DNA from 2 places in the Caloramator sp. CAR-1 genome. Region 2 is predicted to be linked to the other one. Evidence: a T-box and tRNA genes for the amino acid it is inferred to sense, from the RefSeq annotation. Region 2 holds a T-box; the other holds one or more tRNA genes.
The links. A T-box is a leader RNA that pairs with one kind of tRNA and senses whether it is charged. The one in region 2 lies ahead of ileS (isoleucine--tRNA ligase), so its partner is inferred to be a tRNA-Ile.
Positions count from the first base shown of each region.

Region 1: it has a tRNA-Ile gene. The T-box ahead of ileS (isoleucine--tRNA ligase) is inferred to sense a tRNA for this amino acid. The anticodon was not compared.

Region 1 covers NZ_JAUONW010000037.1:89,230-94,367, forward strand. The annotation lists gene Q3V94_RS10205 (lipopolysaccharide assembly protein LapB) at 1-384, shown strand, start outside; gene Q3V94_RS10210 (LD-carboxypeptidase) at 394-1,296, shown strand; gene Q3V94_RS10215 (M20 family metallopeptidase) at 1,289-2,455, shown strand; gene Q3V94_RS10220 (CotS family spore coat protein) at 2,535-3,590, shown strand; tRNA gene Q3V94_RS10225 (tRNA-Phe) at 3,615-3,690, opposite strand; tRNA gene Q3V94_RS10230 (tRNA-Ile) at 3,700-3,776, opposite strand; tRNA gene Q3V94_RS10235 (tRNA-Glu) at 3,780-3,854, opposite strand; gene Q3V94_RS10240 (MBL fold metallo-hydrolase) at 3,959-5,138, shown strand, end outside.
Region 2 covers NZ_JAUONW010000016.1:14,401-19,538, forward strand. The annotation lists gene ileS (isoleucine--tRNA ligase) at 1-2,094, opposite strand, end outside; T-box leader at 2,144-2,339, opposite strand; gene Q3V94_RS04710 (DivIVA domain-containing protein) at 2,396-2,872, opposite strand; gene Q3V94_RS04715 (RNA-binding protein) at 2,884-3,639, opposite strand; gene Q3V94_RS04720 (cell division protein SepF) at 3,655-4,080, opposite strand; gene Q3V94_RS04725 (YggS family pyridoxal phosphate-dependent enzyme) at 4,092-4,775, opposite strand.

The DNA.
Region 1 (5,138 bases), on a different contig from region 2:
TTGGCTATGAAAACTTATTTTTTGAACAAGAAAAAGTATTATTATTACTTGGGATTATGTTATTGTGCAGAAGGAAAGTATTCAGAGGCCATAGAAAAGTTTTTAAAAGCTGAAAAACTTGGTTTAAAACACTATTTGCTATATTATAATCTTGGAACTGCATATATTGAAATTAACAAACTTGATAATGCCAAGGAATGCCTAAAAAAGTCCATTGAGTTAAATAACAATTATAATAATAGCTTTCTAAACTTAGCATATATCTATATAAAGGAGAAAAATCTAAAGGCAGCCTATAGAATTATAAAGAGCGTTTCCTGTTTTAATGATGTCCCTTTGCTTTATGAAATTGAGGAAAATATTTATAAAGAATTAATTAAATAGGGAGGATATATGAAGCCTAAAAAGTTAAATAAGGGGGATAAAATTGGAATTATAGCTCCAGCAAGTCCTTGCTATAATCAAGATTTATTTATGGAGGGAGTTAAAGTCCTTAGAAATTTGGGGTTTGAAATTGAATTAGGGAAAAGCTGCTTTGCAAGGGAGGGCTTTCTTGCAGGAGATGACTATTTGAGGGCAGATGATTTTAATACTTTTTTTAAAAGAAGGGATATCGATGCAATTTTTTGCCTAAGGGGAGGATATGGTTCAATAAGATTGCTGGATAAAATCGATTGGAACGGCGTTAGAAATAATCCAAAGATATTCGTCGGATACAGCGATATTACCGCACTTTTGAATGTTATTTATAATAAAACAAAATGTATTTGCTTTCACGGACCGATGGTGGCAACAGGTGATCTTTTTAACGATATTAATTTGAAAATGCTATTAGAAAGTTTACAAGGGAATATAAGAAGGTATAAAATAAATTTAAAATGTATAAATCCTGGACAAGCAGAAGGAGTTATAATTGGAGGTAATCTTTCGGTATTAGTTTCCCTCATTGGAACAAAATATAATATTGATTTTAAAGATAAGGTTTTGTTTATTGAGGATATAAACGAAGAACCTTATAAAATCGATAGAATGCTCCAAACATTGAAATATGCCGGTATATTTGATAAACTAAAAGCAATAATAATTGGACAATTTACAAACTGTGAATCTCTTGATGAAAAAAGCTTTACCCTACATCAAGTTTTAATGAACTTTTTCAGAGAAATTAAAATTCCTGTTTATTATGGATTGGAAGCCGGACATGGAAAGATAAAAATCACTATTCCAATTGGAATAAAAGTAAAAATTGAAGATAATAATCTTTCTTTTTCGGAGGAGGCAGTTTTTTATGATTAATTTTTTTAATGAAGCAAAAAGCATTCAAAGGGAACTTGTATTTATAAGGAGGGAATTACACAAAAACCCAGAGATTGATAGAGATTTAAAATTTACAGCAGGACTTGTTGAGTCATATTTAAAAGATTATGGAATTAAATACAAAAGATACGATAATTGTGGAATTGTTGCTGAGATAGGGGAAGGTGAAAATATAGTTGCATTACGTGCGGATATGGATGCCCTTGAAATTGAGGACTTAAAAGATGTTTCATATAAATCATTAAAACCAGGTCTTATGCACGCCTGTGGTCACGATGCCCACACAGCAATCCAGATAGGTGCAGCAATTATTTTAAAAAAATATGAAGATAACTTAGGGGGAAGGGTTAGGCTTATATTCCAACCGGCAGAAGAAACTGACGGTGGGGCAAGGGATATGATTGAATTTGGAGCGTTAAAGGATGTAAAGGCAATATATGCTTTACATATTGACGAAACTTTGGATGTTGGGACTATTGGTGTAAAAAAGGGAATAGTTGCAGCTGCGTCGAATCCTTTTAAAATTATTGTTGAAGGTAAAGGTTCCCATGGTGCATATCCCCAAGATGGAATTGATAGCATCTTAATTGCAGCAAAAATTATAGATAATTTGCAATCTATAATTTCAAGGGAGATTGCAGCAACAGATTCGGCTGTAATAACTGTTGGAAAAATAAGTGGAGGAACAGCGGCAAATGCAGTGGCAAGAAGGGTTGAATTAGAGGGTATTATAAGAACTTTAGGTGATGATGTCAGAAGTTTTGTCCTAAAAAGAGTAGAAGAAATTGTAAAAATGACTGCCAATATGTATAGAGCCAGAGTCACATTAGACTTAAAAGAGAGTTACCCTTCTTTTTCGAACGATGATAAACTTTATAACACATTTATAAAGGAACTTAGTGAACTGGATAAGATAAGGGTTATTGAACTTCCAAAACCAGGTATGGGGGTAGAGGATTTTGCATATTATACTAAAATAGTGCCCGGATTATATTATAAATTAGGCTGTAGGAATGAGTTGAAGGGCATTGTAAATCCTGCCCATGGAAGCTATTTTGATATCGATGAAGAATGTCTATGGATAGGGACAGCTATTCAATGTATTAATGCATATAGTTTTTTAAATAATCATAAGTAATATTATCATAACTGATAAATGTATAAAAAACAAATAATAAAAATATAATCATATAAAAGAATATTTCAAGGTGCTTTTTATGAAAAAAAGAATATCAGAACTTAACAAATATATAACAGATGAATATCTAAAAAAAATAAATACAATACTATTAAACCATTATAATATTACCCCAACATCAGTAGAAAAGGTAAGAAGTGCCTTTAAAGTAAATACAGAAAGGTCTATTTATTGCTTAAAGGAATTTAAACATAATGATAAAAAAGCTTCAATAGGATATCACTTAACAAGATTTTTAAAGGACAATGGTTTTGACGGGGTGGCCGATTATATTAAAACGGTGGATGGAAAAGATGTTATAAAATATAATAAAAGATATTATTATCTGACCAGTTGGATAGAAGGTTCTGAGTGTGATTTTAAAGATATAAATGTTTTAAAACAGGCTTGTGCTTTTTTGGCAGACTTTCATAATAAATCGAAGGGCTTTCATATAAATTCATTTAAAATAAAAAGCAATTATAACAAATGGGAAAAGAAAGTTTTGAGTATAAAAAAGGACCTTTTAAAATTTAAGAGTATTATTACAAGTAAAATCTTAAAAACGTATTTTGATGAGGAGTATTATAAATTAATAGATTTCAATTTAAAGCTTTGCGATAAAGCGCTTCAAATATTTAGCAAGGAATCCTATAAAAGACTTTGTGAAAAGGCCAAAAATGAAAGATTAATTTGTCATGATAGTTTTTATTATCAAAATCTTTTAATCAATAATAATGGTAAGATGTTTCTTATTGATTTAGACAGCGTTATATATGATCTTCCTATATATGATTTGGCAAAGTTTATAAGAAGAATAATGAATAAAAGTTATATTGAATGGAACTTTGAGATAGCAAAGGACTTAATTTTTGCTTACGATGAAATTAGAAAAATTGCAAGGGATGAATTTGAGATATTTTTGGGACATTTGATTATTCCTCATAGATTCTGGAAGCTGGGGAAGAAAAGATACTTAAAAAGAAAGGAATGGAGCGAGGAAAAATATTTAAAAAAGCTAAACAAAGAAATAAGGTTAAAGGATAAAAGAGAAGAATTTATTAATAAATTTATTGAAAATTATTTGATAAAATAAAAAGCAGCTTAAAAGCTGCTTTTTTGGTGGCCAGAGCCGGAATCGAACCAGCGACACGGGGATTTTCAGTCCCCTGCTCTACCTACTGAGCTATCTGGCCGTATTAAATTGGTGGGCCTTCAGGGACTCGAACCCCGGACCGACCGGTTATGAGCCGGTTGCTCTAGCCAGCTGAGCTAAAGGCCCTAATGGTGACCCCTAGGGGATTCGAACCCCTGTTACCGCCGTGAAAGGGCGATGTCTTAACCACTTGACCAAGGGGCCATATTCAGTTACAATCTTTATAAGAGCGACCTGACATGTAATAATATATCATGGTATTAACGATATGTCAATACTTTTTTTATAAATTTTTTAAGGGGGATATTATGATAAAAATAAAATTTTGCGGGGCAGCTAAATCTGTTACAGGTTCCTGCTATTTAATTGAAACAAGTGAAAGAAAATTTTTAGTAGACTGTGGTTTGTTTCAAGGTAAAGAATCAAAGACCAATCAAAGCAATTTTCCATTTAATCCAGAGGAAATAGACTTTGTAATTTTAACCCATGCCCACATAGACCATTCAGGAAGATTACCACTACTTGTAAAGAAAGGCTTTAAAGGATCGATTTTTTGCACCTCTGCAACTCAAGATCTTGCAAAAATAATGTTAGTTGATAGTGGGCATATTCAAGAAATGGATGCCATAAATGAGAACAAAAAACGCCAAAGAAAGGGATTGCCATTAATAGAACCTTTGTATACCGCAGAAGATGGAGACAAAGTAAAAGACTATTTAGTTGCAGTTCCATACAACCACGTGCAAAGAATTGATAATGATATATATATAAATTTAAAGGATGCGGGGCATCTATTAGGTTCATCAATTGTAGAATTATTTATAAAAGATGATGGTGTTACAAAGAAAATTGTATTTTCTGGGGATTTAGGGAACATAAATATACCTATTATTAAAGATTATGAGTATATAGATTATGCGGATTACTTAATCATTGAGTCTACCTATGGAAATAGATTCCATTCTATTCCAAGTGAGGTTCAAAGCTTATATGCAATCATATTAAATACTATAAAAAATAATGGTAATGTAATAATTCCATCCTTTGCAGTAGGAAGAACCCAGGAGATATTATATCTTTTAAATAAATATATTGATATTGAAAAGCGAAAAGATTTTATTAATATCCAAATATATCTTGATAGTCCCTTAGCAGAAGAAGCAACTGAGATTTTTAAAAAACATAAGGAATGTTATGATGAAGAGGCATTAAATATGTTATCTTTTGATAATGATGTTTTAGAATTTAAAAATTTAACTTTTGTAAAAACAAAAGAAGAATCAATGGAGCTTAACAATAAAAGCGGAGTTGTAATCATTTCCTCAAGTGGAATGTGTGAGGCAGGGAGGATTAAACATCATTTAAAATATAATCTGTGGAAAAAGGAGTCAGCGATTGTTTTTGTTGGTTATCAGGCAGAAGGAACATTAGGACGAAGAATCTTAGACGGGGCAAAAAAGGTAAAAATATTTGGTGAAGAAATTGCAG
Region 2 (5,138 bases):
TGTAACATCTTTTATTAAGTGTTGTAATTTCAAAAGAGCCCATTTATCAAGCTCATTCATTTCTTCATAATCAACCATATCGGTATCTGGATTAAAATCATACAGATTTCCAAGGAGGAATCTTGCAGTGTTTCTTATCTTTCTATATACTTCAGAAAGCTGCTTTAAAATATCCTTTGACATTCTAACATCGCTTTTATAATCTGCTGAAGAAACCCAAAGCCTTAAAACATCAGCGCCATATTCCTTTATAACATCAAGTGGATCAATTCCATTTCCTAAGGATTTTGACATCTTTCTGCCTTCACCATCAACAACCATACCATGAGTTATAACCATCTTATATGGTGCCTTTTCTCTTGTTGCAACCGATGTTAAAAGTGAAGATTGGAACCACCCTCTATATTGGTCGTTACCTTCTATATAAAGGTCAGCTGGCCAGCTTAGCTCATCCCTTGTCTCTAATACCCCTACATGGCTTGAACCTGAGTCAAACCAAACATCCATAATATCAGTTTCTTTTCTAAATTTATCCGAGCCACATCCGCACTTCGTTCCTTCTGGTAGAAGATCCTTTGCTTCTAATTCAAACCAAGCATTTGACCCTTTTTGTCTGAAAATCTCTGCTACATGGTAAATAATATTTTTATCAACCAATTCCTTACCGCACTCTTCACAATAGAAGATTGGAATTGGAACTCCCCATGTTCTTTGCCTTGAAATACACCAATCGCCACGTTCAGCAACCATGCTTTCAATTCTATCTTCTCCCCACTCTGGAATCCATTTTACTTCCTTTATGGCTTCTATTGCTGACTTTCTAAAGCCTTCTATTGAAGCAAACCACTGTTCTGTTGCTCTAAAAATAATTGGGTTTTTACATCTCCAGCAATGTGGATAGGAGTGGGTAATCTTTTCCTCTGCAAGAAGCATATTGCTTTCTCTTAAATCCTGTAGAATAGCCTTGTTCCCTTCCTTATATGTTAATCCAGCATATTTGCCTGCAAGCTCAGTAAATCTTCCTTTACCATCAACAGGATTTAATACTTCTAATCCATATTTTTGACCTATATAAAAGTCCTCTTCCCCATGTCCTGGTGCTGTATGAACACATCCTGTTCCTGATTCTAATGTAACGTGTTCGCCAACTATTATTAATGATTCTCTATCAAAGAAGGGATGATGGCATACCTGTCCTTCAAGTTCATATCCTTTAAAGGTTGCTAAAATTTCTTCTCCTTCAAGTTTTGCAGCTTTTTTAACATTTTCAAGAAGTTCCTTAGCAACTATATACACCTCTTCATTGAACTTAGCAAGCACATAATCAAAGTCAGGTCCTAGACATATAGCAAGGTTAGCAGGTAACGTCCAAGTTGTTGTCGTCCATATTACATAATAAATATTATTAAGGTTAACGCCAAGATCCTTAAATAAACCTTTATCATCCAATAATCTAAATTTAACATAAATTGAATTTGAAGTTTCATCATCATATTCTATTTCTGCTTCTGCAAGGGCAGTTTCACAGGATGGGCACCAATACACAGGTTTTAGCCCTTTATAAATATATCCCTTTTGAGCCATATCTCCAAAAATCTCTATCTGCTTAGCCTCAAATTCCGGTGATAACGTAAGATAAGGATTTTCCCAGTCTCCTATAACTCCTAAACGTTTAAACTGTTCCTTTTGTCTTTCCACCTGCTCAAGGGCGTAATCCCTACACATATTTCTAAACTCAATAGTTGACACATCATGGACCTTTATACCTAATTTCTTTAATGCCTGAAGTTCAATTGGAAGACCATGAGTATCCCATCCCGGAACATAAGGTGCATAAAAGCCTCTCATAGTCTTATATTTGTTTATCATATCTTTTAATATTTTGTTTAGAGTATGTCCTAGATGGATATCGCCATTAGCATAAGGTGGTCCATCATGAAGAATAAATGGAGTTTTCCCTTTATTCTTTTCAAGAGCTTTTTTATAAATATCAATATCTTCCCATTCCTTTAAAATATTAGGTTCCTTTTGTGGTAAATTGGCCCTCATAGCAAACTCTGTTTGTGGCAAATTGAGCGTTTTGCTATAATCCATGCTAAATCCTCCTCCTGTATATTTTTTCCAAAATAAAAAGCAGACCTCACCATGGGGCGAAGTCTGCTCGCGGTACCACCCAAATTTATATCTTAATTATAATAACGGCTATGCCGGCACAGCTTACTAAAATTCAGCCTGCTACTCAAGGGTGATTTTCAATAGCTGGTAGTTTATGGGCTTTCACCTTCCCCCACTCTCTGTAAAACCCCATGCTATCTACTCGTCCCTTTCATCGTATCATAATATTAAATTTATTCATAAATATACTACAATATGTAATTGATGTCAATATAATTAATCATTCAAACTTTTCAATGGTTTCAAGTTGTGCCTGTAATAGCCCTTTAAATCTTGATCTAAACATATTAAATTCTTGTCTAAGCATTTCATACTCTTTATTAATTTCGAGGACCCTTTGTTGTGCCTCTGAAATAATTTGATTAGCTCTATTTTGAGCATCCTTAATAAGCTCTTCAGACTTTTCCTTAGCATTGTTTAAAATCATTTCAGCTTCTTTTTTTGAGTTTTCCTTTGCCTGTTCTGCAGCAGATTGAGCTAATACAAGCGTATTTTGTAATGTTGATTCTATATTTGCATAATGTTCGATTTTTTCATTCAATGTGCTTATTTTCTCCTTTAAATTCAAGTTTTCCTTGTAAATTTTTTCATACTCCTCAACTATTTGGTCAAGAAACTCATCTACTTCATCTGCATCATACCCTCTAAAAACCTTCTTAAATTCTTTATTAGCAATATCATTAGGTGTTATTGTCATATCAAACCCTCCTAAATAATTTTCTTTGCGTTAAACACAAATCTACCGTTGCGCGTTGTTCCAAGGCATTCGCCAAGTTGAAATCTCCCATAACCTTTTATAGATAACACAGAATTAGGGTCAACTTTTTTATCTACTTCTTTTATCAGTTTAAAGTTTAATTTAACCTTCTCATTGCGTATGAGCTCTGATGCTTTATTCCTTGAAACTCCAATTAATTCCGCAACAATAGCATCAAGTCTCAGTGAAGCAATATTTATATTAAATTCTTTAAATTTTACTTGTTTTTCACGAGCTTCTTGTAATGATATTTTCTTTATTTTTACACTTGTATGTTTTATTTGTGTTAAATTCAATAAAATATAATCGCTTAATTCTTTTAATACGTAAACCTCAGCTCCATCTTCATAAACGTTAATATCGCCTATTTTTTCCCTTTTTATGCCTAAAGATAAAATAGCACCTAAATAATCCCTATGCTCTAACTGTTCAAATTTAAAATTGCCTTCTATTTTAAGAACATCGATAGGATACTCTATATCATCATTCAAACCAAGCTTAGCTATTGTTCTTTCTAGCTTACCTTCATCAAAAAAACAAACTTCTACACCTTCATCAGAACAGAGCTCCTTTAACGCAGCCTGCTCCTCTGGGTTTAAAAAATCTGTAAAAACTGTTTGCCATTTTTTAGATTGATCTATCTTGTTTAAAAAAGAAAGATATGTATTTTTATCAATAATAAAGCCTTTTATGTTAATCTGATTCATGCCATCACCCTGCCATTAGTCAAAGTTAATAAATGTTCCCTTATCGAAATGCTCCTTAAGTTCATTTGTTATTTCTACTGCCTCAGGGGCAACAAGGTAAACAGATTTTGCTATTTCTTCTATGTCCCCTCCTAAAGCATAAGAACCACCAACAATTATATCTAACATTCTTTGTGCAAGATCACGGTCTAAATTAACCATATTTAAAACAACTATCTTCTTCTCCTTTATAGCTTCTATGATGTCTATAGTATCTTCTAATTCTTGGGGCCTTTTTAATAACACTTTAGGGAACATAGTCTTAAAACTATTTATACTAACTACTTTGTTTATTCCTTCAATCTCTTTATCTTCTTCCTCTTTTATTTCCTCTTCCTCTTCTTCTCCTAAGCCTAATACCCCCATAACCTTATTAAAGGGCTTTAAAATCTTATTTGGCATAATATCCCTCCTTACATTCTCCTACCAAAAATACCGGTTCCTACTCGAACAATATTAGCTCCTTCTTCAATAGCAATATCAAAATCATCCGTCATGCCCATGGATAAGAACTTTATATTACTGTTAGGTAAATCAAATTGCTTTAATGTTTCAAATAAAAATCGCATTCTTTTAAAATAATCCCTTGTTTTATTTTTATCCTCAGTTACAGGTGGTATTGTCATTATTCCACTTAAAATTATATTTTCAAACTCCGAAACTTTTTTGACAAATTCATCAAGTTCTTCTTCATAAATACCAGACTTACTAGGTTCTTTTCCTATATTAATTTCAATTAAAACTGGCATCTTTTTCCCTATTTTTTTAGCTCTTTTATCTATTTCTTGAGCAAGTTCTATACTGTCTAAAGACTGGATAAGATCTACTTTATCTATTATATATTTTACTTTATTTCGTTGTAGATGACCTATAAAATGCCATTTAACATCAGGAACCATTTCATACTTTTGAAGTAATTCCTGTGCTTTACTTTCTCCAAAAATAGACAATCCATATTTTTTAGCTTCCAAAATTTTTTCTACAGGATGCATTTTGCTTACAGCTACTAATGTGATATCATCTCTTTTCTTACCAATTTTGCATGCTGCTTCATCTATTTTTTTTAATACTGCTTCAATATTTTCTGCGATTGCCATAAAATCACCCCTTATTACTGGTGAATATTGTCCAATGATATAATTCTACATATAAATAAAAAATCCTTCATTTTTCATTTATATTTAATTTTAATATTAATTTTTTGAAAACTCAAGCATTTTACAATAAAGTATATAGGAAAACGGAGGAGATTGTAGAAGAATTGAGGAAAGCAGAACCTATTGTATTTAAAAGCTCATAGAAGCTATTAAATATTTTTTATACAATTTAACAAGATTTGTATTATACAACAGCTAATGTTATTATATAAGTAGATAAATAAACATATATGATTGGGAGGTTTTATAATGTTTCTTATAAATGTGGAGACCTTTTTAAAAAAGGTTTACCACAAAGAGGAT